DNA from 4 places in the Paenibacillus glucanolyticus genome. Region 2 is predicted to be linked to each of the others. Evidence: riboswitches for the same ligand, from Rfam matches in the RefSeq annotation. Region 2 holds a riboswitch; each other region holds the start of a gene.
The links. A riboswitch is a leader RNA that binds a small molecule or an ion and turns the genes downstream of it on or off. The one in region 2 is predicted to bind cyclic di-AMP.

Region 1 (8,006 bases), 1.9 Mb from region 2:
CGCAATATCCAGCATCGGCGATTGTGACTTCAACATCGCATTTAATTGAAATATGGTGTTAAACGGCATAAACTGCAGTCCGCTTTCTTGAAACAGGCGTTCCTTGCCAACCTGCTCACAAGTCTCCTTCACCATTCCCTCGGTCCTCAGGTCCCGATAATGGTAAGGAACCCCGATCAGCTCTCCGTTGCAATCAATCAGCCCATAATCGACACCCCATGAATCAATGGCGTAGCTGACAGGTTGATGACCGGCTTGAAAAGCTTTGCGAATGCCATGCTTAACCTCCTGCAGCAGCATCGGAAAATTCCAATGCAGATGCTCTCCCATCTGTACAGGGATATTGGCAAAACGGTGAATCTCGGTAATCTTCAACATTCCGGGCGAATCATGATCAGAAGAGGTGATTTCTCCCAGCAGTGCCCGGCCGCTGCTCGCCCCCATATCAAAAGCAAGCACCGCAGATGATTTGCTCATAAGCCGCATCCTTTCTCACCTTCAGTACTGTACCCATCCGAATTTGAACCCATGGATCTGAACACAACAATCGTTTATTTCATCTTCTGCAACAGCTGGATTCGATAATCTTCACTTTCGAGTGCAGCGATGTCGTCCACTTCCTGTTCCGTCAGCGGCACCAGCGTGCCGGCAGCCTTCGCGCTCAAGTAGATTTTGGCACTCTCTTCCACAACCTGGGTCCGGTAATAGGCTTCCCGAAGATTCCGGCCGGTGGTGACCAAGCCGTGGTTGCCCAGCAGAATGGAACTGGCCGTTGTAACCTTCGCCGCAACGGCATCTGCCAGCAGGTCGGTTGTCGGGATAATATACGGAATATAAGCTGTTCGGCCGACCAATGCCGCTTGATCGGGGAACATCACTGGGAGCTCCCGCTCAACCAGCGTGAACGCAATGCAGTGTGACGGATGTGTATGCACCATGGCCCCGATATCCGGGTTGCTACGATAACCATACAAGTGCATCAATACTTCGGAAGAGGGTCTCAAGCCAATGTCGGTAATATCTCCCGTCGGGATGTCAACCTCAATCCATTGCTCCGGCTCGATCTCCTCCAGCGCAAAGCCGCTCGGGGACAAATACATTTTGTCCCCGGCTCTTGCGCTGATGTTCCCTCCCGGACCCACAACAAGTCCGCTGTCGACGATTTTTTTGGCATACTTGCAGAGCTCGTTTCTCGTTTCTAGGTTCAGCATGATTCCTTCTCCTCTCGAATGACCCGTTATTTATATAGGGGTCCGAAGTTCTGACAAGCGCGGAAATCAGCGCTTTCCGGGTCAGACGTTCCGAACATGCCCCATGCACGCGGACGGAACACCTCTTCGGCGGACACATTATGCATGTTGACCGGAATCCGCAGCACGGAAGCAAGGGTTATAAGATCTGCACCGATATGACCGTAACTGATGACGCCGTGATTAGCCCCCCACTGATTCATAACCTCATACACGCCTGTGAATGCTCCCTGTCCCGTGAGGTTCGGCACGAACCAGGTTGTGGGCCAAGTCGGGTCGGTACGCTTGTCGAGTGTATCGTGCACCTCCGCTGGCAGATCCACCGAGTAACCCTCGGCAATTTGCAGGACGGGGCCAAGTCCCTTCACCAAATTCAGACGGAACATCGTCATCGGCATTCCGCCGCGTGTCAGATAATCGGTCGAATAACCTCCGCCCCGGAAGTACTCTAAATTAGCCGGTCTCCACTCCGTTGCCCTCAGCGTGCGGTCCACTTCCTCGTCCGTAATCTCCCAGAACGGCTTCATGGCCGGTTTGCCGTCCTTCTCCTGCTCGCCCGTGCCATCCAGCGCTGCCGAGCCCGAGTTAATCAAATGCAAGATGCCGTTCTCCGCCTTGCCTTCTAGCTTGTAACCCGTGACCCGTTCAACCGATGCCGGACTCCAGTATGTTCTAACATCCGCGAAGATCTGCGCCGTGTTGGTTAACAGATGCCCGAAGAGCATGCCCACGCCATTCAAGCTGTCATTCTCGGTGGCGACAACATAAGGAGCGCGTTTGCCGTTCCAGTCGAAGGAGGAGTTCAGCAAGGTCTCCAGGAAATCACCATTCGGCGAATGATCCGTCCACTGGCGTTGTCCTTGAAAACCGGAAGCGATTGCGCTGTGCCCCTGCGCTTCCTCCTCGAAGCCCAGCTCAGCCAGGCGCGGATTGCCAATCATTAAGTCGCGGGTAATCAGCGTCATTTTCACAACGGTTTCCCACTCCAGATCCTTCCGCTCCCGGCTGTTCTGAAGATGGTCCGGATTGTTGTCCGGTCCTTCCGCACAGTTCTCCTTCACCCAGGCTAGCGCCTTTGTATATTCTTCAGGATCGTAAATACCTTCTGCTAGGCGCCGCGTGAATTCGCTCATATCCACATATTCATTCCGCATGCCCAGATATTCCTGGAAAAAGCTGTCGTCCACAATCGAGCCGGCGATGCCCATTGATACGGAGCCCATGGACAAATACGATTGTCCACGCATATATGCAGCAGCCAAGCCGCTTCGGGCAAAGCGCAGAAGTTTCTCCTGCACATCGTCCGGGATGCGGGTATCGCCTTCGTCCTGAACGTCCTCCCCGTAGATACCGAATGCCGGCAGTCCCTTCTGTGCATGGGCAGACAGTACGGCAGCCAGATAAACCGCACCTGGACGCCCTGTTCCATTAAAGCCCCACACTGCCTTGGGACGTGAAGGATCCGCATCCATCGTTTCGGTTCCGTAACACCAGCAAGGCGTAACGGTTATCGTTAGACCGACCTCCGCATTCTTGAATTTTTTGGCGGCAGCTGCTGCCTCAGCGGCTCCACCGATGCAAGTATCTGCAATAACGCATTCAATCGGTTCGCCATTCGGGTATTTAAGCTCGCTGGACAGCAGCTCGGCGACGGCCTTGGCGAGGTTCATCGTCTGTTCTTCGAGGGATTCCCTTACCCCTCTCCGTCTTCCATCTATCGTAGGGCGAATGCCGATTTTCGGAAATCCGTCCCGCCATCTGTAATCGTTTTCAATTGTCATGTATGCCACGCCTCCCAATCAGGAATATGACCTCATTGTAAATTGATTCGGCGCAGAGGATAACCCACTATTTTGTTGTATCGGACCATAATTTCAGCAAGACAGTGAACCATTCCGGCTATTCATGTAAACGATTTCCGCATGATGAGCGTTATGCATTATAATGGATACAGGATGCTGCTTTCCAGGAGGGACGAGACCGTGCCAAAGATCGAAATCTCGCATAGCAAAAGCGATCAATTCCGCTTCATCAAAAATCCGCAGCTGCTGTTTGCCGGGCAAGTGGTGGACGAGGATTTTTTCTACGGGCCACCGCAAATTCACGATTTCTGTGAGATCCTCTATGTGGTTGAAGGACGCGGGGAATTCACCATCGCAGGAAAAGTATATGAACTCCGCAAAGGCGATGTTGCGATTTACAACCCCGGTGTCCCCCATGAGGAACGCTCCATTACGGACGGGCCTTTTAAAGTAATCTATTGCGGCGTGGATTCGCTCCACATTGAGGGCGTTCCGCAAGGAATGCTGCTGCCGGCGTATGTCGAGCCGGTTATTTCCTGTGAGAAATACGCCTATAAAGTCGAAAGTTATCTTTCGGAAATCATCCGCGAATGTGATTCGCAGGTGCTGGGTTACGAAACGCTGAGCACGAACCTGCTCATGTCATTGATCACCGTGATCTATCGCATCGTGGATGTAAAGCATCAATTTCAATCCCTGAAGGGCAAGAATGAAATCGCGCTCCGGACCAAACAGTTCATCGACGCCAACTATACCCAAAGCATCAGTCTGAAGGACATCGCGGATACGATGTACGTCAGCCAGCATTATTTATCCCATCTGTTCAAAAAAGAGCTTGGCGATTCTCCCTTCAATTACTTGATATCCCGCCGGATTGAGGAAGCCAAGCGCCTGCTTGCCGATTCGGAAATGCCAGTGCATGAGGTGGCCTCACAAGTAGGCTATGGCAACGATAAATACTTCTCGATGTTATTCAAGAAAATTACCGGTCAAACGCCAAGTTCCTTCCGGGAACAGAACAAGCTGGCCTTGGAATAAAGGATTTACATGCGCAGACTATTTATATGAAGCCGTCTTTAAAGAACCTTAGTCCGGTGCTCAACTAGACTAGGTTCTTTGCATTTTTCTGGTAACGTTATGGATTTCCCTTGCGTGATATACCCCCTTCATTTTTTCACGATTAAAAAAGCATGCAAAAAAGGCCTGCCCTCCTTATCGTTCAAGTTGGAATAAGCCTTTGAAAATTTCGCTCAGTGTATTGAATAGCTATTCTAATCTGCAACTCAAAAAATAGTCGCCAGATAATATCGTTCAAAAGTACGGAGCATGCCTGATTTTGATGGGACCCACCGCTTCGATACGGCTCTGACATCCCAAACGGTAGCCTTCCTCAATCTCTTCCGGATCAAGGCGCCCCTCTTCCGCAAGGTTCGGCTCGGACAAATATTGAATACCCTCCGCCACCATGCAGCGGCAGCGCGCGCAAGTCCCTCTTTTGCAAAAGGAGTTCCAATCCACGTCATTCCGCTCCGCAAGATCCAGCACGGTCATACCAAGAACAGGCGCCACATTACGCTGAATCTCTCGTCCCGTAAGCTCGATAATCAGATCCGGTACAGCCTCAATCGGTTCTCCTTCCGTACTCAACGATGTATCTCCGCGTTCATTACCCTTTTTATTCTTCCAGAATTTAAACACGCCGTTGTCCCCCTATGCATGTAATCATCAGGTTATGTATGAATTCCTGTATTTATTATACTTGAAAGTTTAAAAAATCAACATGCCTGCTCTTATCTATTCTATGACATCATGTAATTGGAACTCTATGAAAATTTTGCTATAATTGCATATGCTAGATTACCATTCCATGCAAGGCCAATCTACTATTATATGATGAGTTGGAGGAATACGGAGTATGTTACATAAACATGTAGGAAAAACAGCGGCCGCCACCGTTCTGGCCCTATCCTTGCTGGGTACTGCCACGAATATCAGTAATGCCGCCGCAGCACCGGTTATTGCGGTCATGCTGGATGATGTTCCACTGAAATTTGATGCTGCTCCGAGGATAGACAACGGTGTCACTTATGTTCCATTCCGGACCGTTGGCGAAGCGCTCGGAATTGAGATCACCTGGAACAGCAAGACGCAAACGGTGAAAGCGATCGGCAGCCTGAAGGGGCAAGCAACGGAGGTATTGCTGCAGGTGGGCAGTAAAACTGCAACCGTGAACGGGAAAAAAGTTACGCTCGCGGCACCACCAGTACAGCGGGAAGGGCGCGTGCTGATTCCGCTCAGCTCGTTCAGCAGCCAATTCGGTGTCGACGTGGGCTGGAACCAGGCTACGCGTACGGTTTCCCTGACATCTCCGCAGCGGGAGATGCATTTGAGAGCCTTCTATGCTCTAGAATCCTATCAGGAACGCGATATAATACCTTCCATGAACTCAGTCGCTTTCGGGTGGAGCCGCATCGACCGCGAAGGTCAATTTACGCTTGAGGGTAAAGAGTACCGCTTGCCTGCATCTGCCGGTGATGTAACGCCACAATCCATTGTGGCGGATGCAGCGGATCAGAACATTAAACCGCATCTTATGGTTTATGCTTTGGATGGTAATGGTGAACTGACCAAGGTTCTGAGTGACAGCACCCTTCGGCAGAAATCGATTGAGGGCATAACGACAGCCGTTACGGACAACGGCTTCGGCGGAGTTGTTCTCGATTTTGAAGGGCTCGGCTTTAAATTGGATGCAGGGCAGCAGCAGAAGCTGCTTAACGATTATGTCAAACAGCTGAAGGCTTCTTTACCGAAGGACATCTCCCTGTCATTGGCCGTGCCGCCATTGAACAGTGCCTATAAAGGCTATGATTACAAGACTCTTGCCTCCATAGCAGATGATCTCATCATTATGGCTTATCAGTATAACCCGGTCGGCACCAAATCGCAGGTACCCGAGCCTAACAGTCTTGTAGATCAGGCGATTCAGCTTGCACTCCAAGCGGGTGTTCCTAAACAAAAGCTCCTGCTCGGCATCAGCTTAAGCAGTGAAACTCCGTCTTCCGTAGATGATAAGCTGGGTCTCGCCAAGCGCTATGATCTAAAGGGAGCCGCCTTCTGGCGTCTGGGACTATTCCGGACTTATAATAATCAGATGGAAGGCGCTGTGAATGCTTCTGTTGTAAAGGAATAAAGTGATCAGGTCTAGCATCCCTCAATAAAAGAAAGCCTGACAAAGATGGATCTTTGTCAGGCTTTCTTAATATGTATTATACTTCCCGAAAAACTGCGTTTCTCAATTAGCTTGGACTGCCTACCAGTTTCGCATAGTTTTCTTGACTCAGTACACGACGCGCCGTTACATAACGCGGCTCATAATAAGAATCGCTAAGCTTGCTGATTCTTACACCCTTGCTGCTGGAAGCATGCGCAAATTGACCTTCGCCAATGTAAACTCCTGCATGCGAAATTCCGCTGCCGCTTGTATTGAAGAACACCAGATCTCCAACCCGCAGGTCTTCGCGATCCACATAAACCCCGGCTTTAGCCTGGCTTTGGGATGTGCGTGGAAGATCTATATCAAAATTTCTAAACATGTACAGTATAAATCCGGAGCAATCAAATCCACTGGTGGTCGTTCCGCCCCATTTATATGGAGTTCCTACCAATTGTTTCACTTGATGCTGAAAGTTCGGTTGTTGATCAGCAAATGCTGTTACGGCACCTGAAGAAAAAATAATTGCAGACCCAAGCAATGTGATGACAAATTTCTTCAAAATATGTTCTCTCCTTCGATGCCTACGGAGTTAGCTAAGGGTTCGGTTGAAGGTTCCCTATACTCTCTTTAGTACAAGAATAATTCACCCAAGACGGTTCCCCCGTTTTCACAAACGAAATTCGGCAAAAATTCATTAACATTTTGTAACTTCTCTTAATATAGTATACAAGCAAGGATGCTGTCAATAATATCCTAAGAATCTATCGTTTTATGTTACCCGCTGTCGGAATAATCGAATTTCGCAGCCTGATTTCTGTTAACAATCTCACATAGTCATGACAATTATGTAACTCTAGCGTATTCCTCTTACTCCATTTTCTTAAAACGTTTAGCAACTTTTTACAGGATCCTGCGTTTAACTATATCAGAAAAGAAATCATAGAGGTGATCCATTACGAATGAGTCAAATCACAATGGCTGAAGCTTTAGCCGTACGGGCAGCAATTCATCGTCTTATGAGCCAGCTGGCGTCGGAGCGTCTGAATAACAGCAGTACGATCATTGAAAAAGGAGAAACGGCTGAGTATCCCGCGCGGAGTGTAGATGTCATTACGGAAGAGATTGAATCGGCGGCGGCGGATTTCAGAAAACTGGATTTGCTGATGGCCCTCTCCAACACAACGCAGACGATCTCCTGGAATGGTTCCGACATAACGATCATGGAAGCAATCGAGCTGGCGAAACACATTCGCGGTGATATCGGACAGCTTGCACACCTCGGCTCTCGCAAGAAGCTTGAGCGTCAAAGCAGCCGGGGAAGCGGAGACAACGCCACGACGCTGTTCAACGTCGCTCTGTATGATCCTGAAGCTTATCAGGCGGCTGCGCGCAAGAAGGAACGCGAGGTAACCAAACTCTCGTCACTGATAGAACATGCCAATCATAACGCAATAATATCGTTTGACGCATCGAAGTATATGGGGTAACGGCAGCCGCCGGCTCCAAGCCTACAGGTATTCCTCACGTGCGGGTTTGGAGCCGGCGGTTACCGCCGGCGGGCGGGAAAGTGCGGGCAACCGCTTGTTTGTCGGATACAAACAAACCATAAGAAAACCAAAAAGTCGAATCCTATGCACAAACGGATGACGGTTTACGGTTCACACTTATCACTCATTACATGTGACGGACTCCCCAATAGCAAAAAAATGATCGCCCCGTTTCCCGCTTCCCTGATACATA
Region 2 (8,006 bases):
TCCATTGATCCAAAAGTCCAAGACGAACGGGACAATTACAAGCTTTTGATTGGCAGTGTTGTCCCTCGACCGATCGCTTTTGTTACCACATTATCAGCGGATGGCGTGCTGAACGCGGCGCCGTTCAGCTATTTCTCGATTGTGTCCAGCAATCCTCCCATGCTATCCGTTTCGGTTCAGCGAAAGAATGGCATTGCAAAGGATACGGCGAGGAATGCCATGCTTAAGGGTGAGCTTGTCATCCATATCGTGGACGAAGATAACGTAGCAGCCGTGAATGAAACAGCTGCGAATCTTCTTCCGCATGAAAGCGAGATTGAACGAACGAATCTGACGCCGGTGGCCAGTGAGGCTGTTGCCGTTCCCGGCATTCAGGAAAGCAAGATTCGCATGGAATGTGTATTGGAACAGGTGGTTGCCTTGAATGACGCAGAACAGAGGCCAGCTGCTGATCTGCTGATCGTCCGCGTGGTAAGGTTTCACGTATCGGAGGAACTCTACGAGAAGGGCCGGATTGACGCTGCCAAGCTGAAGCCTGTGAGCCGTATGGCGGGGAACATCTATGCTGCTCTGGGAGATATGTTCACCATTGAGCGGCCATTATAACGCAGGCGAGATACGATAAATAATTCAACGATATAGGAGGAGTGGTTAACGGATGAGATTTCAATCGAAGGTTGTTATCGTAACAGGAGGCGCCAGCGGGATTGGCGAGGCAGCGGTAAGGCTTTTTGTTAAAGAGGGAGCCAGCGTTGTTATTGCGGATTTCTCTGACCGGGGACAAGCTGTTTCAGACGAATTAAGTGCAGCGGGGTTTAACACCCTGTTTGTCAAAACCGACGTAACCAAGGAGCAGGATGTTGCCAACATGGTTGAACAGACGGTCAAGCAGTATGGGCGTGTGGATATCTTGTTTGCGAATGCAGGCATTGCGCATGACGCTCCCGCAGATCAGCTAACGATGGAGAATTGGCAGAGAACGATTGATATTAATCTTACAGGCGTGTTTCTCTGTGATAAATATGTAATCCAGCAGCTGTTATCGCAGGGATCGGGCGGGGCTATTGTAAACTGCGGATCGATCCATAGCCATGTCGGAAAAGCAGGAGTAACCGCATATGCTTCGGCTAAAGGCGGCGTTAAGCTGCTGACGCAGTCGATGGGCGCTGATTATGCCTCCAGAGGAATCCGGGTCAATGCAGTGTGCCCGGGTTATATCGATACTCCGCTTATTCAGGGAAGAACTGAAGCGATCACGCAGCACTTGGTCGGCCTGCATCCGATGGGGCGCTTGGGGCAGCCTGAAGAAGTAGCTAAAGCCGTGCTGTTTCTTGCCAGCGAAGACGCATCCTTTATTACTGGCACCACCTTGCTGGTGGATGGCGGATATACAGCGGTTTAAACCATATGAAGAAGCCCCGAGCATGCTCGGGGCTTCTTTGTTATATATGACAGATACGGGATAGGGCAAATTATATAATGCTGACGCCAGCACTGCCGTAACCGGCAGTTGCAGTGATCAGAGTCAGACCTGTTGCTGTTGTGGAGAATACCATCAACAAGCGGGTATTTGCTGCAACCGGAATAGCCAGGCCATCCAAGAAGCCGTTGCTGACCGTACCCAATGTGACTGCGCCGGTATATGGGGGAGCCAATGTGACAAGGGCACCGGGGATTGGCGTGAAGATATTGCTTGTAGCCGGAGCGCTGTACAGCTGGGCTGTGACCGTAACAGTAGTTCCAAGCAGGTCGAGTGCCAAGGTGTTGCTGAAGGTTGCGGAAATTGCCGTGATGGTGCCTGCGCGTGGCGTATTGAAAGCAAAGTCAAGCGCAGTACCTCCCGCACCCGTAAGGTCGATCGTTCCGCCAGCGAGCGTAACGGTTGGACCCGAAATACCGAAGCCTACGAGACCAACCGTTCCGACCAAACCTCCAACAATGGTTGTAAGCGCAAGAGGTATGCCGGATGCGAAAGGAATGATCGCTCCTCCACCTGGCAACCCAGTAGCCCCTGTTGGCCCAGTAGGGCCGACGGCTCCAGCAGGACCAACGGGTCCGATCGCTCCAGCAGCACCGGCAGGTCCGACAGGTCCGACAGGTCCGACAGGTCCAACGGGTCCTGCAGGTCCTGTTGGACCCGGAATGCCTGTTGACGATCCAGCAGGTCCAGCAGGCCCAATTGGCCCAGCTGGCCCGACAGGTCCAACGGGTCCAAGAGCTCCAACCGGCCCCACAGGTCCGACTGGTCCAAGAGGTCCCTGCGGTCCAACCGGTCCGCGGGGGCCTCTGACACAGTGGCGACGAATCGGTTTGTGTCCACCTTTACCACTATTGCCGTTATCAGGACATCTTTTTTTCTTGGCGTGCAGTACTTTTTTCTCTATCTTTTTAAGAGCACACAATTTTCTCTTTCTAGAAGAACAATCCAAATCAAGCACCTCCTTTAGATTTGCTTTATACTACGCAGATGCTCTCTTAGCCGCATGGGTTAACAGCTTATAAATGATAGATATATACCTATTATTTTAAGAATGTACGATAGCCTCTGAGGAATCAGTCTATAAACGAATAGCGAAAAAAAGCGATCGTGATGATATTGGAATAGCGAAATTGGGGGCTAACAAAGCTTATAATGGATCGTGTTGAAAAAAAATTCTGTTTCGAAGTTGAGGGCTTGTCTCCTCTGCATCGTTCATGATTCATGTCATGAATGATCTACCGCATGAATTATCTGTTATCTGATGGGCGCAATGCCTGCTGTATAGCGAAAAACACACCTCCGAACAAGGAGGCGACAGGCAGGGGACAGCCCTGAATTTGTGGAGATTATGGCTACTAATATGCCTTGGAAGAGCGCTGATTTCACCTCCGAATTTCCAGAAAATGCAGCTCCAGGGGTTTGACTTTTACTGAGCTTCCCTTTATCATGAACACACGCTTAGTTTCCGGCATACATTTCCGGAGAGCGGGGGAACCAGTTTCATCAGGGGCGAGTCACTTGAATTCACGAGTGTAGGGTACCATCTTACCCGAGTCCGTCAGCTAACCTCGTCAGCAGTGGATGGGTCTTGTATACATAATGGATGTTCATAACAAAGGCCCTTTATTCTCTATAGGGGCCTTTTCTCTATTTTTTGACCCCCTGCTGGCGGAGCTATGTCTAGATCCCCTGTTTGGTGGTCTTTTTGTATTCTGCAAAAGAGGAGGGCAATGCCTGCTAATGTTTAGCCAATTGAATCAGTCAGACGGTTTGGGTTTACAAGGCACAGGGAAATGGATGCAACCTCTCCCCTGAGCCCCCGGACTGTGCAAGTGTGTCTGAATGTCACATATCCGAGTTAACACATGTGTTAACATGGATAATTTCCTCATGCCGTTTTTAGGAACAACAAAATCATTTCGAAAGGTTGTGGAAGGTGTTGAAGAAAGTTGTTGTGCTGTTGTTGTCATTGGTTATGGTGGTATCGGTCGCGGCCTGCGGCGATAAGGGGAGCACGCTGGAACGGGCCAAAGAGCAGGGGTATATTACCGTAGGTTTTGCCAATGAAAAGCCTTATGCCTACAAAGAGGCCAGCGGGGAGCTTACAGGCGAAGCCGTTGAGATTGCCCGTGTCATTCTGGAGCGACTTGGCATTAAGGAGATGAGAGGTGAGCTTACGGAGTTCGGCTCCCTGGTTGCCGGGCTTCAGGCGGAACGGTTTGACCTGATCACTGCAGGCATGTTCATCAATCCGGACCGCTGCTCCGCCGTTTTGTTTGCTAATCCGGAGTACAGCATAGGGGAAGCTCTTGCCGTGAAGCAAGGGAATCCAAGTGGACTCGGAAGTTACGAAGATATTGCCAAGGATGATCAGGCGAAGGTGGCCGTCATGACTGGCGCGGTTGAAATCGGCTATATGGAGAAGTCAGGCATCCCTTCGGACCGGATCATACAGGTTCCCGATCAGGCCTCGGCCATCAGTGCCCTCCAGGCAGACCGGGTGCAGGCGATTACCATGACGGGACCGTCCCTGCAGGCGATGCTGGATTCGGCCAGCGATGACAACATCGAACGCGTCGCGGATTTCGAACAGCCGGTCATCGACGGTGAAAGCGTTCGGGGCTATGGGGCCACGGCATTCCGTCAAGCGGATACCGAATTCCAGGAGGCTTATAATGCGGAGCTTGAAAAAATGAAGGAGTCAGGTGAGCTGCTGGAGATCTTGCAGAAGTTTGGATTTACCGAAGAAGAGCTGCCGGGCGAGATGACAGCCGCTGCGCTTTGCGGTGAATAGTATGCCGAATTCATGGATCGATTTTCTTCCTACTCTGCTGAAAGGAGCGGAGATTACGGTTTTGGTCGCCTTCTTTTCAGCTGTTCTGGCCATTGCCATGTCCTTCGCAGCCGGTTTATCCAGACTGTCGAAGCTGTGGATCGTCCGCACGGTTACAGCCGTGTATGTGGAAATCTTTCGGGGAACCTCCTTGCTGGTGCAGCTGTTCTGGTTGTATTTTGCTCTTCCGTTTATCGGCATTGAGCTTCCCAAAATGCTGGCAGCCATCCTTGCGATTGGATTCAACTTTGGCGCATATGGCTCCGAGATTGTCCGAAGCACGGTGCTGGCTGTTCCAAAAGGACAGTGGGAAGCTTCGGTGGCGCTTAATATGAAGCCATGGCAAAGGATGTGGAATGTTATATTGCCTCAAGCTTCACTGCGAATGCTCCCGCCATTCGGAAATCAGCTGGTGGAACTCATCAAATCTACGTCACTTGTCTATTTCATCACGATGGCGGATCTGACGTATCAGGCCATGGTGCTGCGCAACAACTATATTTCCTGGACAACCGAGATTCTGGTGCTGCTGCTTCTTATGTATTTTGTCATAGCTACGCTTGTCTCGATGGCAGTTCGGTTGCTGGAGCGTAAATGGACGGCGGGGAGGCTATAGCGGATGTGGGATTGGAATTATGTGTTTGATATCCTGCCGGAATTGCTGAGTGCATTAAAAATGACGGTATGGGTGACGCTCTGCGCTTTTGTGGTGGCCTTGATAATCGGGCTGCTGTTTGCCTTTGCTGCTCGAAGCCAGTGGAAGCCTGTGTCGCTCATGACCAAAGGTATTATCGAATTTATCCGCAATACACCGCTGCTGGTTCAGGTCTTCTTCCTGTACTACAGTCTGCCGCTCCTTACCGGAATCTCCATTCCGGCCTTCTATGCCGGGGTGATCGGTCTTGGGCTGCATTACAGCACGTATCTGTCCGAAGTGTATCGTTCTGGCATCGAAGGGGTCCCCAAGGGGCAGTGGGAAGCTGCAACTGCTCTGAATTACACGAAAGCCCAAACCTGGCGGAGCATTATTCTGCCGCAAGCGGTGCCGCCTATTATTCCGGTGCTGGGCAATTATTTGATTGTCATGTTTAAGGAAACACCGATTCTGTGTGCCATTACGCTTGTTGAGATGATGCTGACAGCCAAGAATATCGTTTCCCAGTCGTTTCGTGCATTCGAGCCGTATACGCTGGTTGGCATTCTGTTTCTAATTATCAGTTATATCGCGTCTTTGCTGGTGCAAAGGCTGGAGAAACGAATGAATCTGCAGCGTGGAAAATAAGGAGGGAGTCTATTGAACGCAGTAGTAATTGATGCGTTTGCCGGAGCCGAGGTGCCGCAGCCTGATCCAAACCCGGCAGCGGAAGTGAAGCCGATGGTGAGATACAAGGGCGTGACGAAGTCGTTTGGTGATCTCCAGGTGCTTAAAGGCATCGATCTGGAGATGCAGCCTGGAGAAAAGGTGGCTGTTATTGGTCCGAGCGGCTCGGGCAAAACGACGATGGGGCGGATGTTAATGACACTGGAGGAACCGACCGAAGGCACCATCGAGGTTGATGGTGAGCTTCTCTGGCATATGCAAGAGAAGGGCAGGCTTGTTCGGGCAAACGAGAAGCATTTGCATCGAATGCGCTGCAGCGTCGGTATGGTTTTCCAGCATTTTAATCTGTTCCCGCATATGAGTGTGCTTCGCAATGTGACGGAGGCCCCGCGCAAAGTGCTGGGTTTATCCAAGGAGGAGGCGGAGGAGCGGGCCGTCTCCATGCTGGGCAAAGTCGGCTTGGACGACAAGCTGAAGATGTACCCGGCCAATCTGTCCGGGGGGCAGAAGCAGCGTGTTGCTATCGCACGAGCGCTGGTCATGCGGCCGAAGGTGATGGTGTTCGACGAGGTGACCTCGGCTCTGGATCCGGAGCTGGTAGGCGAGGTGCTGGAGGTGATCCGGGAAATCGCGGAAGAAGGCGATATGGCGATGATGCTGATTACGCATGAAATGGATTTTGCCAAGGAAATCGCCGACCGGGTCATATTCGGTGCGGACGGCTTGATCGTCGAGCAGGGGACGCCGGAGGAGATATTCGATAATCCCCGGAGCGAGCGGCTGCAAAACTTTCTGCAGCGATTCCGCTCTAATTGAAAAATGAGCAGGGGACTGATCATGGAAAGAGGTGCTTGTATAGAATGATTGTTGATACTGGAGTGGACATCGTTTATCGCAGACCGGAAGCGCAGGATGGCGCCCGGGTGTGGGAGCTCGTAAGAGATACCGGATCACTAGATCTGAATTCCCCCTATTGTTATATGCTGCTTGGAGACTATTTCAATGATACCTGTATGATCGCCGAGCACGAAGGAGACATCATCGGTTTTATCTCTGCATTCCGCTCACCGCGTAATCCGGAAACGCTGTTTGTATGGCAGGTGGCCGTTGCCGGCTCGCATCGGAGGCAAGGGATTGCGAAGGCCATGCTGACAGGACTCATGAACCAGAGGGCATGTCACGGCGTTCGCTTCATTGAAACAACGGTATCGCCAAGCAACATGGCATCCCGCAGGTTATTTCTCGGTTATGCCGAGGAGAAATCCATTCCCAGCACCGTAACCGTAGGTTATGGAGCGGAGATGTTCCCGGATGGAACGTCACATGAAGATGAGCCATTATTCGTGATAGGCCCTTTTTTCAATGACATTTAGACCAATGGAGGGAATTATGGACAATCAAGTCATGGAGAAACCGAAGCTTACGGTGTTTAACAATCTGGAATCGGAAGTAAGAAGTTATTGCCGCAGCTTCCAGACGGTCTTTGACAAGGCTCGGAATGCAAGGCTGTGGGATACGCAAGGCAATGAATACATTGATTTTTTTGCCGGCGCCGGCGCGTTAAATTACGGACACAACAATGAGAAGATTCGACAGAAGCTGGTTGATTATATGATGCAGGATGGTGTTACACACAGTCTGGATATGGCTACCGAAGCGAAGGAGACCTTTCTGACCCGCTTTCAGGAAGTCATTCTAAAGCCGCGAGGCTGGGATCATAAAGTGATGTTCCCCGGTCCGACCGGCACGAATGCGGTAGAGGCAGCGCTCAAGATCGCGCGGAAAGTGACAGGGCGTAGCACCGTTCTGTGCTTCACGAATGCCTTTCACGGCATGTCCCTCGGCTCACTGGCTGTTACCGGCAATTCCTTCAAGCGGCAGGGTGCTGGCGTGGATCTGAGCCACTCGGTATTTATGCCTTATGACGGTTACTTCGGCGATGACGTGGATACGATGGCATATATGGAGAAGCTTCTGGATGATCCGGGGAGCGGTATTCCGCTTCCGGCGGCGGTTATCGTTGAAGCTGTACAAGGTGAAGGCGGATTGAATGCTGCGAGCGGGGAATGGCTGCAAAAGCTTGCGCGCATCTGCAAGGATAAGGGGATGCTGCTCATTCTGGATGATATCCAGATGGGCTGCGGCCGAACGGGTCCGTTCTTCAGCTTTGATGATGCCGGTATTGAGCCGGACATCATATGCCTCTCGAAATCGATCGGCGGCTTCGGCTTGCCGATGGCGCTCACGCTGATGAAGCCGGAGATCGATATTTGGGAGCCGGGCGAGCATAACGGCACCTTCCGGGGCAACAATCTCGGATTCGTTGCTGCAGCGGCAGCGCTGAATTATTGGGAAACGGAAGATTTTCAGCT
Region 3 (8,006 bases), 890 kb from region 2:
AATTATATCAGCATCAAAAATACCTTGTCAACGAATTTTTTTTGATCCCGTATTTCTCGTGTTCATTTGTTTTAATATGCGCTAAAATGACAAGCTTTATGTATTTTTTTTGACAAATTTCTTTAAGTTTCGAAAGAAAAAATAAAAAAACCCCAGCTTGTGGGGTTCTTCTTGGTTTGTCCTCAGCGGCATGATTCAACCGCTAGCACTAGGATTTAAAGGCTAGCTAACGGAAGGCGTAACCTTCAAAGTGGACAAATCCTGCAGTTTGGGCAGACCGATCCGGTAGCTGCCTCTTGTTTCGATTCCGCCCACGCCTTGGCTGCCGCTAATCGTATGATGGACGATATCATGAATATTCACGGTTTCCCTGACCGACGTATAAGCTGCCTTGGCAGCTACATACACGGGATCCAGCGCATGGATGAGAATTCGCCCTGGCGAGCTGGCAAAATTGGCTCCTGCCTGCAGAAGTGCTTCGAAATGCGATTGGCACGCACCGGCCACAATGACCAGGGAATCCAGATTCCGCTCATACTGACGGGCTACCTGGATAGCCGTGACGAAGTTGTGTGAATTTTTATAGCTGTCCAAGCTATATAAGTCGTATGGCTGTCGTCTCTTGAGAACACCATCATGACCTGTAATCACAACGATATCGGGTCTTACCCGGGGAAGAAGACGATATAATGAATCGGCCATCGACGACTCATTGATATAATGGCCTTCCGCTGGTACCCGAAGCTGATTGTACAAGGCCATGCTTTTCTTCAGGTACTGGGGATCTCCATCCAAATGCAGCACCTTGCCCGGCACGTCAAAGTATCCCTTATTCGCATGCTGGTCGCCTTCGATATTTCGCAGATTGGCCAGTTGACGCTCGCTCTGCTCCTGACGGTGCTTCTGAAGGCGGTCAAGCGACTCACTGGCTTTAATTTGTGCCTGCTTTGTTCGTTCGCTTACGGCGGGATGCGGGACCGTGACCAAATCATTAACGGGAGCGTCGGCCAATAACCGGAATTCCGTCCCTTTGATGACGATATTATTATTTTGCCGCATGCCTTCTACCCGGAACGTTACATCGCCGCCGTAGGATTTACGAACGACCAAGTCTCCCAAGTTCATCACAACATCACCCCTACCCTATGGTATGGGCCACTGTGACTATTGGTTCTTACGAAGCTTCAATTTATCATGTTAAACCCCTTCAGGGCCCCCTGCGCACGTCAATCTGCTGGTCTATCGAATATCGGCGTTGTACAGCACATTGCTAAGTTTGGCATACTCTTCGATGCTGAGTGTCTCTCCGCGCCGTGAAGGCACAATTCCTGCTTCCTGCAGCAGCTGTTCCAGCCGCTCACGTCCTTCACCCGCAAAGAACCGGCTCTTCAGGTTATTGGCGATGGTCTTCCGCCGCTGTGCAAAAGAAGCCTGTACCACTTCGAAGAAAAACCCTTCGTCTTCTACGCTAACAGGTGGCTCTTCCCGTACGGCTAGGCGAATAACAGCCGAAGCGACATTGGGCTGCGGAATAAATACCGTATGCGGCACGATACAGACCAGCTTAGGCTCACTGTAATATTGGACAGCGATGCTGAGACTCCCGTAATCCTTGCTTCCCGGTGCCGCAGCCATACGCTCTGCTACTTCCTTCTGGATCATCACGACGATATTCTCCAGCGGCAGCTTCTCCTCGAGCAGCTTCATCAGAATCGGCGTTGTCACGTAATACGGAAGATTCGCAACGACGCTGACTTTCGATACGCCCGCAAAGTCTTGTTGGAACAACTCATGAAGATCCACCTTCAATACGTCCCCATGATGAACCTTCACGTTCTCATAAGGCTCCAGCACTTCCCTCAGGATCGGAATCAAGCGCTGATCAATCTCTATCGCTGTAACCGTTCCTGCAGTCTGTGCAAGCTTCTCCGTCAATGCTCCGATGCCAGGACCGATCTCTAGCGCTCCTTTATCCTCATCTAATCCTGCGGCCTCCACGATTTTGTAGAGAATATTCTGATCGATGAGAAAGTTCTGACCCAAACTCTTCTTGAAGGAGAATCCATGACGTGAGATGATCTCCTTCGTCCGTCTTGGTGTTGATATATCATCGAACCGGCTCATGATTTTACGCCCCCCTCTTCCAGCTGCGTCAGCGCGGCCAGAAATTCTTCACGTGATATTTGAAACGTGGCCAGTCGTTTATGAAACTGCTTGCTGTTGCAATATCCGATGCCCAGCAGGTTTCCCATCGCCATCCGTCTTGCCGCAGCCTCCGGATGGGCCGATAAACCGGCCTCCATCATGTCCTGCAGACTGATCAGGCTCTCTCTGCCCTCGAAGGAGGTGTGGACCCTCTCCAGCGCACGCAAAATGGCCTCAGGAGAGGCGTTCTCAACGCCGATATCCCCTTTTCGGGTAGCGTCCTCTTCCGGAATGAAGGCGTGTTTGCAGCCTGGCACGCCCTGCTCCACGATTTTCCGAATCCGCTCTCCTGCATGATCGGGGTCCGTTAATATAATAACGCCTCTGCGCTCCTGGGCAAGCGCGATGCGTTTAAGGATTTGCTTATTGATGGCAGAACCGCCCGTTTCGATCGTATCCGCGTCCACGGCCCGTTTAATGGCTACCGTGTCGTCCCTGCCCTCCACAACGATTACTTCTTTAATCATGCGATTGCTCTCTTCCTTTCCAAGCAAGGCCGGCTTGTACAGCGAATGGTCAGCTTCAAGCCCCATAGGCCTTATATTATTACTCGTTTTTTACAAAACAAAAGAAGAGGAAAGATTCCCTCTTCTTCATCATCATTTATTATAAGCTAAATAGTATAGCATTAGAATGGCATTGTAAATTGGAATTCATTCGTTTAGTTCAATTCAGGTTTAACCGGACCGATCACGTAAACAGTACGGCCGCTTTTACGTCCGAAATTCATAGCGGATTTCAACGAATCATAATAAACATCAATTTTGTTTCCTTTGATGGCACCGCCCGTATCTTCCGCACGACGGAAGCCGATGCCTTCAATATACACCCACCATCCGATGGGGATGATATTAGGATCTACCGCAATCGTCCGACCTTCCGTCACACGTGTTCCGGATGCTGTCCGAGTGCCGATTCCTTGCTGCTCGGCAGAATACGCCGTCATCGACACGTTGTTCAATACCTTTTTGTATTTAAAATCAACGCCTGCCCGAGAAGCCACATTATTCTCCACCGCTTTGGCGGTTGTTACCTTTTTCGTGCCGGAGAGTTTAGCCGGTGTTGCTTTCACATCGGTGGCTGCCGCTTGAGCAATAGCGGGTTTCTCCACTTTTTTCGTGCCTACAGCAATAATTTTGTCCTTCGTTCTGCGCTCAATCTCCTGTGAAACCTTGGTCTTGGAAACCAGCTTGCCATCGTGATAGACCTTCTCATAGTGATTTACCATGATGCCGGACTCACCCCGCTGAATCACGCGGTTGTCACCCTTTTCGAGCGATGGATCGGCTGTCTTAATCACACGAAATTCCCGGTCTTCTATTTCCTTAACATTTTGTTTCGTAACGCGCACGACGTTGATACTCATATCGCTGGTAAGCTTCGTATGCTGTGCCGGTTGTACTATATCTTCACCCTGGATCGTAATGCCAGCTTCTTTCAGTACATGATCAACCGTATCCTGGGATGTAAATATGGTTTTGGTTTTGCTGCCAACTGTAACCTTGACTGGAACTGCCCGTTCAATGATGATCCGGTCGCCGTCCTGGATCGCACCGTTTAGAGGCATCGAAATCTGATCCTCTGGGCTCAACGTGATCGCTTGCTCATCCAGCAATTCCTGCAGCAATGATCCACGTGTTTCTACTGTGGTGACACGACCATCGACCACAAGCTGAACTTCCTTGCCTGTCTGATCATGTACAATCAACGAAACGAGAAGTGATACCGTAACGGCTCCCATCGTGCCGAGCAACATCAATTGACGCAAATTGTCATGCTTCCATCTCAATGCGTAAGACATGCTGGATGATTGTGATTCATGGGTTTCTTCAGGTTGAAAAATGCCCACTATTCCATCCTCCTTCATAGTCCCGCCGTCTTCAGTAACGCATGAATGCATTTGACGTGACTATAGCAATTATTCTCACAAGGCGCCCTGCTATCTATCTAACACCCTGCGTCAATTCCCGTCTTCCCGTCCATCTACCACCACCTCCTGATTACCAAGAGTATGATGATCCCTTCGCCATTATTCAAAAATAAAAGAAAGCCATTGAAAGAGTACTAGAGGCTCTAACGTGGCTTCCTGATGATTAGAATCATGGAAATGGTATGCACGAGATTTCCCCTCTTATTTCGCTTACGGAGTTAGCTGTCGGGTTCGGACGTAAGAGAGACGCCCTATATCCGGATACCCGCTCATGGCGAGATCCTTCAAATTCACCCCAAAGACCCGATAAAGAAATCAAATACGGCTTGGTGCATTCAGACCTGTATGCACGGCAGTATCGGTTCCCCCGTTCTCCAGAATTTCGGAGATTAAGCGAGACGGTTCATGAAATATTCGGCTGGCGATCTGCACATCGCAGCTTCTTATCACTGAAAAGATGATATCCTGTTTACATGCAGGTTGTAAAGCAACAATCAACCACATTTTCTGATGTAAATGGTTAAAATATTGTAATATCAACGCCTTTTCTGATTAAAAAACTTTAATTAATCGAAAATGCTCTCTTTTTCATCGCTTTTGCTCTCAATTTCGTTAAATGCCAAATCGTTCCAGTGCATTTTTGGTGGTAATTTGGGCCAATTCCTCTAAGGACATGCCCTTAATCTCGGCTGCGGTCTCCGCCACTAATTTTACATAAGCGGTCTCATTTCGCTTCCCGCGGAAGGGGTGGGGGGTCAGATAAGGCGAGTCCGTTTCGATCAATAATCGATCGAGTGGAACCTGCGCCAATACCTCTTTAGGCTGCTTCGCATTCTTGAAGGTAATCGGTCCTCCAAATGAAATATGGAATCCCATATCCAGACACATTTTGGCCGTTTCCCAGCTCCCGGAGAAGGAGTGCATTACACCGCCGACCTCAGCGGCTTTTTCCTCCCTCAGAATCTTTACGATATCTTCATGTGCATCCCGGTTATGGATGACAATGGGCATGTTCAGTTCCCGAGCCAGTCCGATTTGGCGGCGGAATACTTGATGCTGTACTTCTTTTGGGGATGTATCCCAATAATAGTCCAGACCAATCTCCCCGATAGCCACCACCTTCTCATGACTGCATAGGGAGGCGATCCAATCCAGATCCTGATCCTCCATGGTGATGGCATCTACAGGATGCCAGCCTACCGCTGCATATATAAAGTCATAGTTCTCTGCCAGCTTCATCGTGGTCGGGATGGTCTCCCGGTTAAATCCGATGTTAATCATCCGGCTCACGCCGGCTTCAAGCGCCCGCGCGATGGTTTCCTCCCGGTCCTCGTCGAATTGGGGAGCATCCAGATGAGTATGCGTGTCGAACAGCATGATATTACCCTCTCCTTTCCTGTCGTTTCCTTGTCGTATATTTTCCTGCAGCACTGCTTATACCCATCATGCTGCGGTTGTCCTGCTCACCAAGTTAATTCTGCTGCTTAAAAATCTCACCTATCTTCTCCGGCATCTGCTCCAGTAGCGGATACACCTTCTCCTCCGGAAAATAAAGATGATATCGCCCTTTATGAATGCCGCTGATAGAGCGTACAATATCGGACACCTCGGAAATTTCCCGCAGCTCATCATGCCGATCCAGAAGCAGGATCTGCTTCTCGTTAAGCGGCATATCAGAATGAACCTTATCATAAGGAAGATCGGTTGGAAAATCAATCTCCAGGTCATATTCCGGATGCAGCCCCGCATCGCGGAACGCTTGGCGTATCCCGTCGATGGTCTCCAAATCGATATTGTCGATTTCTACATATTTATAGAGCTTCCGGTGCATGAAACGGCCGCATAATTCGCCAAGAAGCTTGTCTTCCTCCTCGGTCCATTGCAGAAATGCCGTCTGAATAAGCGCTTCATCCAGGCGCAGGTATTGATTTACACCGATATTGCCTTCAAACAGGGCCGGAAGCGGCTCGACCATAAACCGGAAAGCGTACCCGTTGTCATGCAACTCTTTTGCACGGCGAAAAATTTGACGCAAGATGATCTCCGAACTTCGGGTGACAGGATGAAAATACACCTGCCAGTACATTTGGTACCGCGACATCAGATAATCCTCCACGGCGTGCATGCCGGATTCCTTGACCACCACGCGGTCACGGAACGGCCGCAGCATCCGCAATATCCGGTCGATGTCAATGGTCCCATAATTCACTCCCGTATAATACGCATCCCGCAGCAGGTAATCCATGCGGTCTGCATCAAGCGGACTGGTTACCAGGTTCATGACAATCGGCTTATCATACGTCTTGTTAATGACGGAAGCCACTTTCTCCGGAAAATCTGCCCCAAGCTCCTGAAGAACCTTGTTAACACAAGTATCACCAAGCAGTATCCGGCATGTCCAATCCTCGTGGTTCATATTGAAGGCTTCTTCTATAGAGTGGGAAAAAGGCCCGTGTCCCAAATCATGCAGCAGCGCCGCACAGAGAGCCACATGCCGTTCCTCGGCTGGCCAGTCAGAATACCCTCTCCGTTCGAATTGAGAGATGATTCTTCTCGTAATTTCATAGACACCCAGAGAATGAGAGAATCGGCTGTGCTCCGCTCCGTGGAAAGTCAGGTAAGAGGTCCCAAGCTGCCTGACCCGGCGGAGCCGCTGGAATTCCGGCGTATTGATTAACCTCCATATGATATCGTCCTGCACATGAACATAATTGTGGACTGGATCCTTGAACACTTTTTCTTCCGATATTGGGGAATGCATCCATCTCATCTCCTTATCATTTTGATGTGGATATGGCCGTTTAACACTTCTTTTGACAACTAATGTCGAACAATGTCGAATAAGGTAAAAACGCGCTTTCCAAATCGACAAATAGAAAATTGCAACAATAATTGGTTCGATTATGGTAATTCCTTTGTTATACAAGGGTTTTGTTCACTATACTTTCGTAAATAGGTTCCGATTTTTCAAAAATATAGGTTGACTGTTTTGGGAATCGTTGGTACTATAAATAACATAAAAACTAGAACTATGTCGAATTATGACTTTTTTAAATTATGGCGAGAGGGGCATTTATAAGTTATGATGAAATCAACAGGAATTGTAAGGAAAGTCGATGAGCTTGGACGGGTCGTCATTCCAATTGAGTTACGCCGTACGCTCGGAATTGGTGAGAAAGACGCATTGGAGATTTATGTAGACGGCGAACGCATCATGCTTAAGAAATATGAGCCTGCCTGCATCTTCTGTGGTAACGCTGAGAATGTCACTTACTTCAAGGGTAAAATTGTTTGCCATGAATGTATCTCGGAAATCCCTACACCTGTGACAAATTAAGATTTTTAGTATATAATAGCATTATTACACTTTGTTAATTCTAACCTTTTTCATATCTCCTTGGCACCTTCCTCGGCTTTGAACCCGGCCGCAGGAGGGTCTTTTTTTGAGATTAAAGAAAGTTTTCAGTGAAATGCAAGCCATTCTTCAATCCTTTACGGGTCCCAGCAAAGTTTTTAAAATAATCATCAAAGCATAGGCTCTACTTTGTGGGCTATTTGGCTATCCCCCTGCGCCAGGTATGGGTGGTCATGAATCTGCTAATAACGCGTTATATATATCCCGCTTCGATACACCGCGATCACCCGCGGTTTTTTTCATAGCATCCTTCCGGCTTAATCCTTTCCGCTCATAATGCTCTACATGCTCCTCCAGCGAAAGCTCCTGCCACCAGGCATTTTTCTCCCGAAGCTCTTCCTCTGCACTGCCCGCCTCTACCACCAAACAGTATTCACCCAATGGAGGATGTTCCGTAAGCCACTCCAGGCACTCTGTCACGCTTCCGCGTAGAAATTCCTCATATCGTTTGGTCAA
Region 4 (8,006 bases), 1.3 Mb from region 2:
CTGCCCGGCATCCGTCATCAGGGCAAGCGCCGTCGGAGCCAGAATGATAAATGGGTGCACCAGAATGACGATGGCGATCAGCTTCATTTCCCGCGCTTCTATTTTTCTGCCCAGAAATTCAGGCGTTCGCCCAACCATAAGCCCGGCCAGGAACACAGCCAGTATCGCATACATGAGCATATTCATCAGCCCGACGCCTTTTCCGCCAAAAACAGAGTTCAGCATCATCAGGGACAGCGGCGTAATTCCGCCAAGCGGCGTGAGTGTATCATGCATGTTGTTAACTGAACCGGTCGTAGCCGCCGTCGTCACTGTAGTAAACAGCGAGGACTGGGCGATCCCGAACCGGACTTCCTTACCTTCCATGCTGCCTTGGGATGCATCAATCCCCAGTCGGTTCAGTGCCGGATTGCCGTTTGATTCAGCGGCATAGTTCAGAGACAAGAAGCCGATGAACAAGGTCATCATCACAGAGAATATAATCCAGCCCTGCTTGCGGCTCTTGGCAAACAAACCAAATGTATACGGAAGCGCAGCCCCGAGACTCCACATGCACAGGATCTCAATCACATTGGTCAGAGGGGACGGATTCTCAAACGGATGGGACGAATTGACCCCCATATATCCGCCGCCGTTGGTACCCAGATGCTTGATCGATTCAAGAGCAGCCACCGGACCTACCGCAATTTGCTGCTCGCTTCCTTCCATCGTGGTCACGCTGAGCGCAGGCTTCAGGGTCTGAGGCACCTGCAGGGCGACCAGCACCATTGCAATGATGAAGGCCGCCGGAATGAATACCCGGATATGAGCCTTCACAAAGTCCTCGAAGAAGTTGCCGACGGTTGTCCCCTTACTGGTCACTGCCCGGATAAAAGCGATGGCCACGCACAGCCCGGTCGCCGCCGATGTAAACATCATCATCGTAATGACAGCCATCTGCGCAAAATAGGATAGCCCCGACTCTCCGCTGTAATGCTGCAGATTCGTATTGGTCATAAAGCTGATGATCGTATTGAATGACAAGGTTGATTCCATATTATCGATTCCGTTCGGGTTGAACGGCAGTACCTTTTGCAGCCGCAGAATCAGGTAGCCTGAAGCTACCAGTATGATATTCGTAATGACAAAGCTGAGAGCATACCCTTTCCAGGTCATCCCCTTGCGGTCTTTCAAGCCAATCAGTGCAAATATCGGCTTCTCTGCCCAGGAGAACCATTTATCGGTTCGGTTATCTTCATTGCGAAATACCTGATATAGATAGGTTCCGAGCGGCTTAACCAGCAGCAGCAGAACCAGAATAACGATGGCAATTTGTATAATGCCCATGACGAGTGCCTTCCTCCTTCAGCGGTTCCCCTAGAATTTTTCAGGGTGAACCAGCGCATAAATCAAATACAGAAAAATAAAGAGCGTACATACCAATAATATGATCACAGCTGATCAGCCTCCGGTTCTGAAACCACGCGTCCACACCAGGACATAAACAGCATGAACAGTCCGTAGGTCCCTCCTAATATGAGCACCATATAAAAATCCTGCATAATCCAATCCTCCACGAACCGTATTTGGCATTAAATCTGCAACTAGCTGACAATGGACGAAATCAGGAAAGATACCTGATGATGGTTCGTATGAAGCACCACATCGGCGCCCAGTCCCTTATATATCAACCGCGGATTGCTGGAGTGGGTAATGACGTAAATCGACTTTGTTGTCCATGTCCGGCAAATCCGCAAATAGCGGCAGCACAGATTCAAGCTGCTTTCGAACAGAAACACCTTGCTGACGGGAAACTCGGGAATGATCCAGGTTGACTCGTCTCTGGTATCAATCAGAATAATGTCTTTGCAGCCCAGTTCCATCATCCTCTCCTGCTCGGCCCGATTGTTGGCTATAGCTGCAAACGAAATATGTTTGTACATCAACTGGCGGATAAATTCCTCCCCGGCCTTATTCGGGGCGGATACCAAGATGAAATCCTGCGGTTTCTCCATGTGTTTCTCCTCCTAAGTTTCAGAAAGAGAAGGCAACAAAAAGAAGCCTGCGGGAGGAGAAGAACTCTTCCCGCAGGCTTCTTATTCATCCACGGTGAAATACACCGTGGCTAAAGTCCACGACAATCGTTGCCTCTCTCGATACGCTTACGAGGTTAGCTGACGGATTCGGGCGTGAGAGTCGCCCTACCCATAGACCGTTATCTTGTCTATGGGATTCACCCCTGAGAGATCAAGTTCATCTCCCGACTGGTTCCCCCGTTCCTTTTCCATTCAAGGACTCAGCGAAAATTGAAAACGAGTAGCATGTTATTCAATTAGCTATTGACTTATATTCCAAGCCTGGCAGAACTGTACAGCCGTCAGAGTCAAGCCGTGAGAGTCGCTTGACCCTGAGCCTCTGGAAGACCCATGGTGCCTTCGCCGAGGTTCTCATTCATAAAGGAGAACCGCAGCTCTCACACTGCCTTGTATCCTTATGAATCTTATCGACCGGCTGCCGCTGTGCCCTGCTCTTGGAATCATCCGTCAATTCATAGTTCGTATCATACGTCCGGCCGTGCGGGATGTAAATGAGCTCAGAAACACGTGTGGCTGAATGTGGAACAAGATCTAACCAGTATGTCTTCATTATCTCTCGAATACTGCTCCATACTATGTATTTCTCTTGTTTTCTCGAATTTATCGCAATCCATCGAGATACTGAGATTTTGCCATGATAATAGATGACAATACCAAATGTACACGTTTTCTTTTACGGATTTCATCGATTTTCGGAATGTATGCGTCAAATACGGTCATTTACTTTTGGCTGCCTCCGGCGTATGATTCATCCATCTATTCGCAACACACGTTATACGCTGAGCTCCCGACAGATCGGGAGACGGGGGAACCAATATCACCGATAGGACTTCTGTTGGTGAATGGGGTGAATCCGCGATGCCTGACCAGGCATTGTGGTAGGGCGCTCTCAAGCCCGAATCCGACAGCTAACCTCGTAGGCGTATTGAGAGAGAACACGATCCAGCCAAGCTAAAGCGGCCGCTTCATCGGCTGCTAACCGGAAAAAGGCCTGGAGAGCGGGGTTTCTCTGCTCACCAGGCCTTTTTGTCTTGCATATAACATCTTATAAGGGAGCGTAGATCATGACGAAACTCATCGAATTCGAAGCACAGGCAACAGCCATCCAAACAGCGCCAACAATATGTGAAGAGCCCATCCGCTATATGGAGATGTTCCGTTTCGACTGGGGCTCGGCTGAACGCTTTATCCCCTGGAGTGATCGAAGCTGGAACTGCGGCTTGTTCAAAATCAGCTGCGGAGAAGCAGCCGGTTATGCGGAATATGCCCTGCCGAGCACGAGAGAATTCGCAGATCTGGTCCGCTGGGCATCTGTATTTGCAAGGCTGCGGGGCATGCCCGTGACTGAGGCCATACGCTATGCTCAGAAGCAGCAGCAATGGGGATCCACTCGGATGCTGCTCGCCGTATCGGCGTTAGCCGATCTGGAGGCGGACCTGCACCAGCATGTAACTCGCGAACGGTTAGGCAGCCTCCCGCTGGAGCGGTCCTTCCTGATGGATTGCTCGCAAGCTTATTATTTCTTTTAAGGTAAGGGCGGTGTTCACACCCCTCACTTGAACATATTTTTCAGCACCATCATGAGGTTAGCCGGCTTCTCCGCCAGCCGCCGGGTGAAGTACGGGTACCACATCGTCCCGTAGGGCATATAACAACGGATGCGATAGCCATCCTCTGCAAGCGCAGCCTGATCGTTCATTCGCAGCCCGTACAGCATCTGAAATTCGAAATCCTCTTTCTCTATGCGGCTCTGCTCGGCAAACACCTTGACCCAGTCGATGATATTGTCATCGTGCGTGGCAATCGCAGTGTACGCTCCCTGATCGAAATGCATTTTGATCAATTTTTTATAGTTATCGATCACTTCGCGTTTCTGCTGAAAGGCAATGGTTCCGGGCTCTTTATATGCCCCCTTTACCAGGCGCAGATTGACCCCCGCCTCCATCAGGCTTCGCACGTCTTCCTCCGTGCGGAACAAGTAGGCCTGCATCACGGTGCCCACATTGGGCAGCCCCTCCTTATGGAGCCGCAGCGTCATATCGATTGTCGCCTGGGTATATGGCGAATCCTCCATATCCAGACGCACGAAATTGCGAAACTCTTTCGCCTTTTTCACCACCGACTTGATATTCTCGTAAGCCTTCTCAAGGTCCAGTGCCATGCCCATCTGCGTCGGTTTCAATGACACATTTGACTGCACTCCCCGCTGTGCGATTCCCTCCACAAGCTTCAAATATTCCTCGCGGTATTCGGCCGCTTCGTCCTGCGTCGTAATGCCCTCCCCCAGATGATCCAGCGTGACGAGAATGCCCTTCGCATTGAGCCTCTCGATTTCATCCAAGGCCTCATCCAGCGTATTGCCGGCAATGAATCGGCCTGCCAATTTCCTTCCGTATTTGATCGACAGCCACTTCACGAGTTTATTGCCGGACACCGTCAGGATCACTTTACGGTAAAACTCGGTTCCGTCCATGCATGCGCCCCCTTTGTAAGGTAAACCAAATGCACCCTCTACCTTAACTCATATGCAAAAATCATGACGGCATGCAGGAAGACATACATATCACGCAGGCAATGGCCGTGTCGGAGCGATTCTGGCTTTCCGGCATGCAAAGAAACCTCTCCATTACGATAGTGGAGAGGTTTCTTTGCATGCCGAAGATTCTTTTATTGAGCATTTTAAAATCATTATAGTTCCGATTGATTTTTCGATTTGCAGACAATTGAAGTAGAAAAGTTCGCCATATGTAAAAGAGATAACTGTAAATATTATAATATACCATTTTTACTATTATAAATTCATAATCACACTATTTTTTTAGAGAAAACACAACTTTTTTCATTTGTTAAATTTTAGGATTTTAATATATATTATTCGTGTTAATTACAAAAAATAACAGTAAGGGGTTGATTTTTTGAGTTTTTGGGGAGTAATTAAAAAAGTAGCCGCTTTTTTGGCTTTGGTAATGTTATTAAATACGGTATTTGCAGCAATTACTGTATCCGCGCTTCCTGCACATAGCGAACTGCAAAAGACTCAAGAGGAATTAAAACTATCAGAAAGCGAGATTCAAGAACTTCTATTATTTATTCAAGAACATTCTACAAGCATAGAGGAAGCAATCCAAACAGACAACAATTTAAAATTAAAAATGGAGGAATACGACGAGTACAGCAAAGAATTTGCCTTGATACTTGCTTTTGCAGATATAGCAAATAGTCAGACCTCAACGATTAGTCACTTGTCAGATCCCAGTATTCAGAGTGAAATTTCACCGGCGATTTGGCCTATTGTTTGGGCGGTTGTTGCTGCTATAGTAAAAGCAGCTGTAAAAAAGAAGATGGGAAAGAAAATCCAGCAGCAACTCGGTGATCGTTTCGATAGAGAAGTTTGGCCTCAAATAGAGCCAGGAATTAAAGCGCAATATGAAAGATATGGTTATACTAGAAACAAAGGACCTGAGTTACCTTCCGCACCGAACGGGATTAATCAGGGCGAGCAAATTATTTCTTTATTTGGTCAAGATGGTACAGAATATTTGAGACTAGATGTCTTTACTTCCCAATCAAGAAATCATACTCGGTGGCACTATCATACAAAAGATGATTGGCCTGATCATAAAGGAAATATTGATTTATACCATAATTCACTTCCAAAGTGGGGTTCAGAGTAAAGTTGCATAAGAGACGATTTCTATTAACGTTTGGTCGAAATTTAGACCATAGTAATATCGACTACTTGGTAAAAAGCCGATTATCCAGGTATAAGGGCGGAATCCAGAAAGATTATTTTAATACCGTTCTTAAAAAGGGCGCCGAAGTTATTCTAAACTACCAGATTATCGATACGAATTTTGATCGAATATCGTCCAGGTATTATTTGGACGACTTTCATTTGACGGAAGCTCAAAAGAACGGCTTCCTGCTTTCATTAAGCAAGCTGAAAGGCACCCATGTCTGGTGCGATCCTAGGATTCAAGGTCATGCGTTCTGTGTAGTGGGTGATATTGAGTTCAGTTTTTATGTGTATCGGTCACTTGAAGGCCAGGAATACCGCTTTCCTCAATACTACAATCATGACGGTAACGCTGATATTATTGTACATTCTCAGCTGCCTAAAATGCCCGAAGAAGAACAATATTTGTGCTTTCCGACTGATTGGAGCCTAGAGGTCAAAGATGAAATAACGATCAAATGGATACAGAAGCTGATTAATTGTAGTTAACGATACTCTAAACCCAGCCGACTCGAACCAAGAAGGTATAAGAATATACTGAAAAAGCTGAACTAGCATCATCTAGTTCAGCTTTTTACATAATTTCAGTCTGTAAAAGGCCAGGTTGATTAAACTTTAGCCCATTGGTCTGATGACGACCACATCATATCCGTTTGGAGAAAAGCAAAAATCACATGTTCTACGCCTTGGCCTTGCCGTTAATCTCCCGGACCACTTTGCCCTGAAACGATTGGTTCATCCAGTAAGCGAGATGAATCCCCTCCTCATTGAAGGTACAATCCGTGGTTAAATAGAACGGCGTCTCCGTCAACCGGATCGTCAGTCTCAGCGTCTGGTCGTTCCAGGTCATGGAGGCGGCATAGTCGTTATCCTCGAGCATAATCAACTTCGTGGTTCCTGACTTCCACTCATTGCGGCCAAAGGCAATCGAATTCGTGCCGTCTTCCCCCGCAAGCTCCATTACAGCGCCATCTTCTTCGAACCGAATGGAGATCGAATGCAGCTTATCCTCATTCTCCTCCAGCTCATACACAATTCCGGTAATGTCCTGCTCGATCGGGGAACGCGCTTCTTCCCTTGGGGGATCCAGCTTGAGCTCTTGCAGCACTCCGGCAAGAGAGGACTCGGCCCCCGTGTCAGCCGGCAGCTTATCAGGTCCCATGGCAGGCAGCAGATGCTCCCATACCACGTCCAGCACTTCCTGCATGTCCCCAAGGCCGGAGGTAATGGCGATGATCGCATCCTGCTCCGGCAGCACGACGCAGAACTGGCCGAATGCGCCATCACCTCGATATCCTCCATGACGGCACATCCAGAATTGATAACCGTAGCCTTCGGTCCAATCCGATGTGGAGTCCGCAGGTCCGTTGGATATCTGCTTCGAGGTTGCCTCTTCGATCCAGTCTTCCGGAATCAGGCGGCGGCCTTCCCACACCCCCTTCTGAAGGTAGAGCTGGCCAAACTTGGCGATGTCCTCGGTCTTCACCTTAAGCCCCCATCCACCGGTATTGATTCCCTTCGGACAGCTTTCCCAGGTGGCTCCATGTATGCCAAGCGGTTCGAACAGACGGGGCTGCAGATAATCCAGCAGCGTGATGCCGGTTACCTTCTGCAGAATAGCCGAGAGCATGTAAGTCGCTGCGCTGTTATAGACAAAATGAGTTCCAGGTTCATGCTCGACTGCTTGTTTGAAAAAATCATCTACCCAGATATCGGACTGCATGGCAGGCTCCTGGGCATGCCCCGTTCCCATAATAAGCAAATCGCGTATCGTCATGGCGGACAGATTTGAAGAAGGTTCCTCCGGCGTATTTTCCGGAAAGAATCCGATCACCTGATCCTCCAGCGTGACCCGGCCTTCCTGGGCCAGAAGTCCAATCGCGGTAGAGGTGAAACTTTTGCTTAACGAGAAGAGCATGTGCGGCTTGTCCGCCTGATACGGCTTCCACCAGCCTTCCGCTGCGACATGCCCGTGCCGCACCAGCATGAAGCTGTGCAGCTCAAGCTCCTTCTCCTGAATCGATGCGATAAAACGTTCAATAGACTGTGATGAGATTCCTTGGTTTTCGGGGGTACTTCTTGGCAATAACGGAACCGTATTCATATTCATCTTCCTTTCGCCTCTCCCTGTATTAACAAGATACATTCATCCGTACGCTTCCATTATACACCGGATAATGGAACCGCTTCATCAT

Region 1: linked by a shared signal. The riboswitch ahead of WDY75_RS13155 (C40 family peptidase) and the one ahead of ehuB (ectoine/hydroxyectoine ABC transporter substrate-binding protein EhuB) in region 2 are both predicted to bind cyclic di-AMP.
Region 3: linked by a shared signal. The riboswitch ahead of WDY75_RS30560 (3D domain-containing protein) and the one ahead of ehuB (ectoine/hydroxyectoine ABC transporter substrate-binding protein EhuB) in region 2 are both predicted to bind cyclic di-AMP.
Region 4: linked by a shared signal. The riboswitch ahead of WDY75_RS28555 (hypothetical protein) and the one ahead of ehuB (ectoine/hydroxyectoine ABC transporter substrate-binding protein EhuB) in region 2 are both predicted to bind cyclic di-AMP.

What each region holds. Positions count from the first base shown of each region.
Region 1 is NZ_CP147845.1:2,723,218-2,731,223, reverse strand. It holds gene WDY75_RS13185 (rhamnulokinase) at 1-477, opposite strand, end outside; gene WDY75_RS13180 (class II aldolase/adducin family protein) at 552-1,211, opposite strand; gene WDY75_RS13175 (L-fucose isomerase) at 1,238-3,031, opposite strand; gene WDY75_RS13170 (AraC family transcriptional regulator) at 3,233-4,090, shown strand; gene WDY75_RS13165 (2Fe-2S iron-sulfur cluster-binding protein) at 4,364-4,750, opposite strand; gene WDY75_RS13160 (stalk domain-containing protein) at 4,968-6,242, shown strand; gene WDY75_RS13155 (C40 family peptidase) at 6,349-6,825, opposite strand; cyclic di-AMP (ydaO/yuaA leader) riboswitch at 6,829-6,962, opposite strand; gene WDY75_RS13150 (hypothetical protein) at 7,226-7,753, shown strand.
Region 2 is NZ_CP147845.1:861,971-869,976, forward strand. It holds gene WDY75_RS04010 (flavin reductase family protein) at 1-606, shown strand, start outside; gene WDY75_RS04015 (SDR family NAD(P)-dependent oxidoreductase) at 659-1,402, shown strand; gene WDY75_RS04020 (exosporium glycoprotein BclB-related protein) at 1,473-2,429, opposite strand; cyclic di-AMP (ydaO/yuaA leader) riboswitch at 2,926-3,070, shown strand; gene ehuB (ectoine/hydroxyectoine ABC transporter substrate-binding protein EhuB) at 3,420-4,274, shown strand; gene ehuC (ectoine/hydroxyectoine ABC transporter permease subunit EhuC) at 4,276-4,929, shown strand; gene ehuD (ectoine/hydroxyectoine ABC transporter permease subunit EhuD) at 4,933-5,595, shown strand; gene ehuA (ectoine/hydroxyectoine ABC transporter ATP-binding protein EhuA) at 5,608-6,450, shown strand; gene ectA (diaminobutyrate acetyltransferase) at 6,495-7,007, shown strand; gene ectB (diaminobutyrate--2-oxoglutarate transaminase) at 7,024-8,006, shown strand, end outside.
Region 3 is NZ_CP147845.1:6,640,210-6,648,215, forward strand. It holds gene yabG (sporulation peptidase YabG) at 223-1,125, opposite strand; gene rsmA (16S rRNA (adenine(1518)-N(6)/adenine(1519)-N(6))-dimethyltransferase RsmA) at 1,240-2,124, opposite strand; gene rnmV (ribonuclease M5) at 2,121-2,672, opposite strand; gene WDY75_RS30560 (3D domain-containing protein) at 2,867-4,054, opposite strand; cyclic di-AMP (ydaO/yuaA leader) riboswitch at 4,327-4,541, opposite strand; gene WDY75_RS30565 (TatD family hydrolase) at 4,748-5,512, opposite strand; gene WDY75_RS30570 (HD domain-containing protein) at 5,607-6,896, opposite strand; gene WDY75_RS30575 (AbrB/MazE/SpoVT family DNA-binding domain-containing protein) at 7,218-7,472, shown strand; gene rsmI (16S rRNA (cytidine(1402)-2'-O)-methyltransferase) at 7,722-8,006, opposite strand, start outside.
Region 4 is NZ_CP147845.1:6,190,261-6,198,266, forward strand. It holds gene kdpA (potassium-transporting ATPase subunit KdpA) at 1-1,326, opposite strand, end outside; gene WDY75_RS30830 (potassium-transporting ATPase subunit F) at 1,357-1,434, opposite strand; gene WDY75_RS28555 (hypothetical protein) at 1,584-1,994, opposite strand; cyclic di-AMP (ydaO/yuaA leader) riboswitch at 2,123-2,291, opposite strand; cyclic di-AMP (ydaO/yuaA leader) riboswitch at 2,843-3,014, shown strand; gene WDY75_RS28560 (hypothetical protein) at 3,140-3,604, shown strand; gene WDY75_RS28565 (proline dehydrogenase family protein) at 3,628-4,548, opposite strand; gene WDY75_RS28570 (YpjP family protein) at 4,991-5,749, shown strand; gene WDY75_RS28575 (hypothetical protein) at 5,971-6,300, shown strand; gene WDY75_RS28580 (serine hydrolase domain-containing protein) at 6,491-7,921, opposite strand; gene WDY75_RS28585 (polysaccharide deacetylase family protein) at 7,975-8,006, opposite strand, start outside.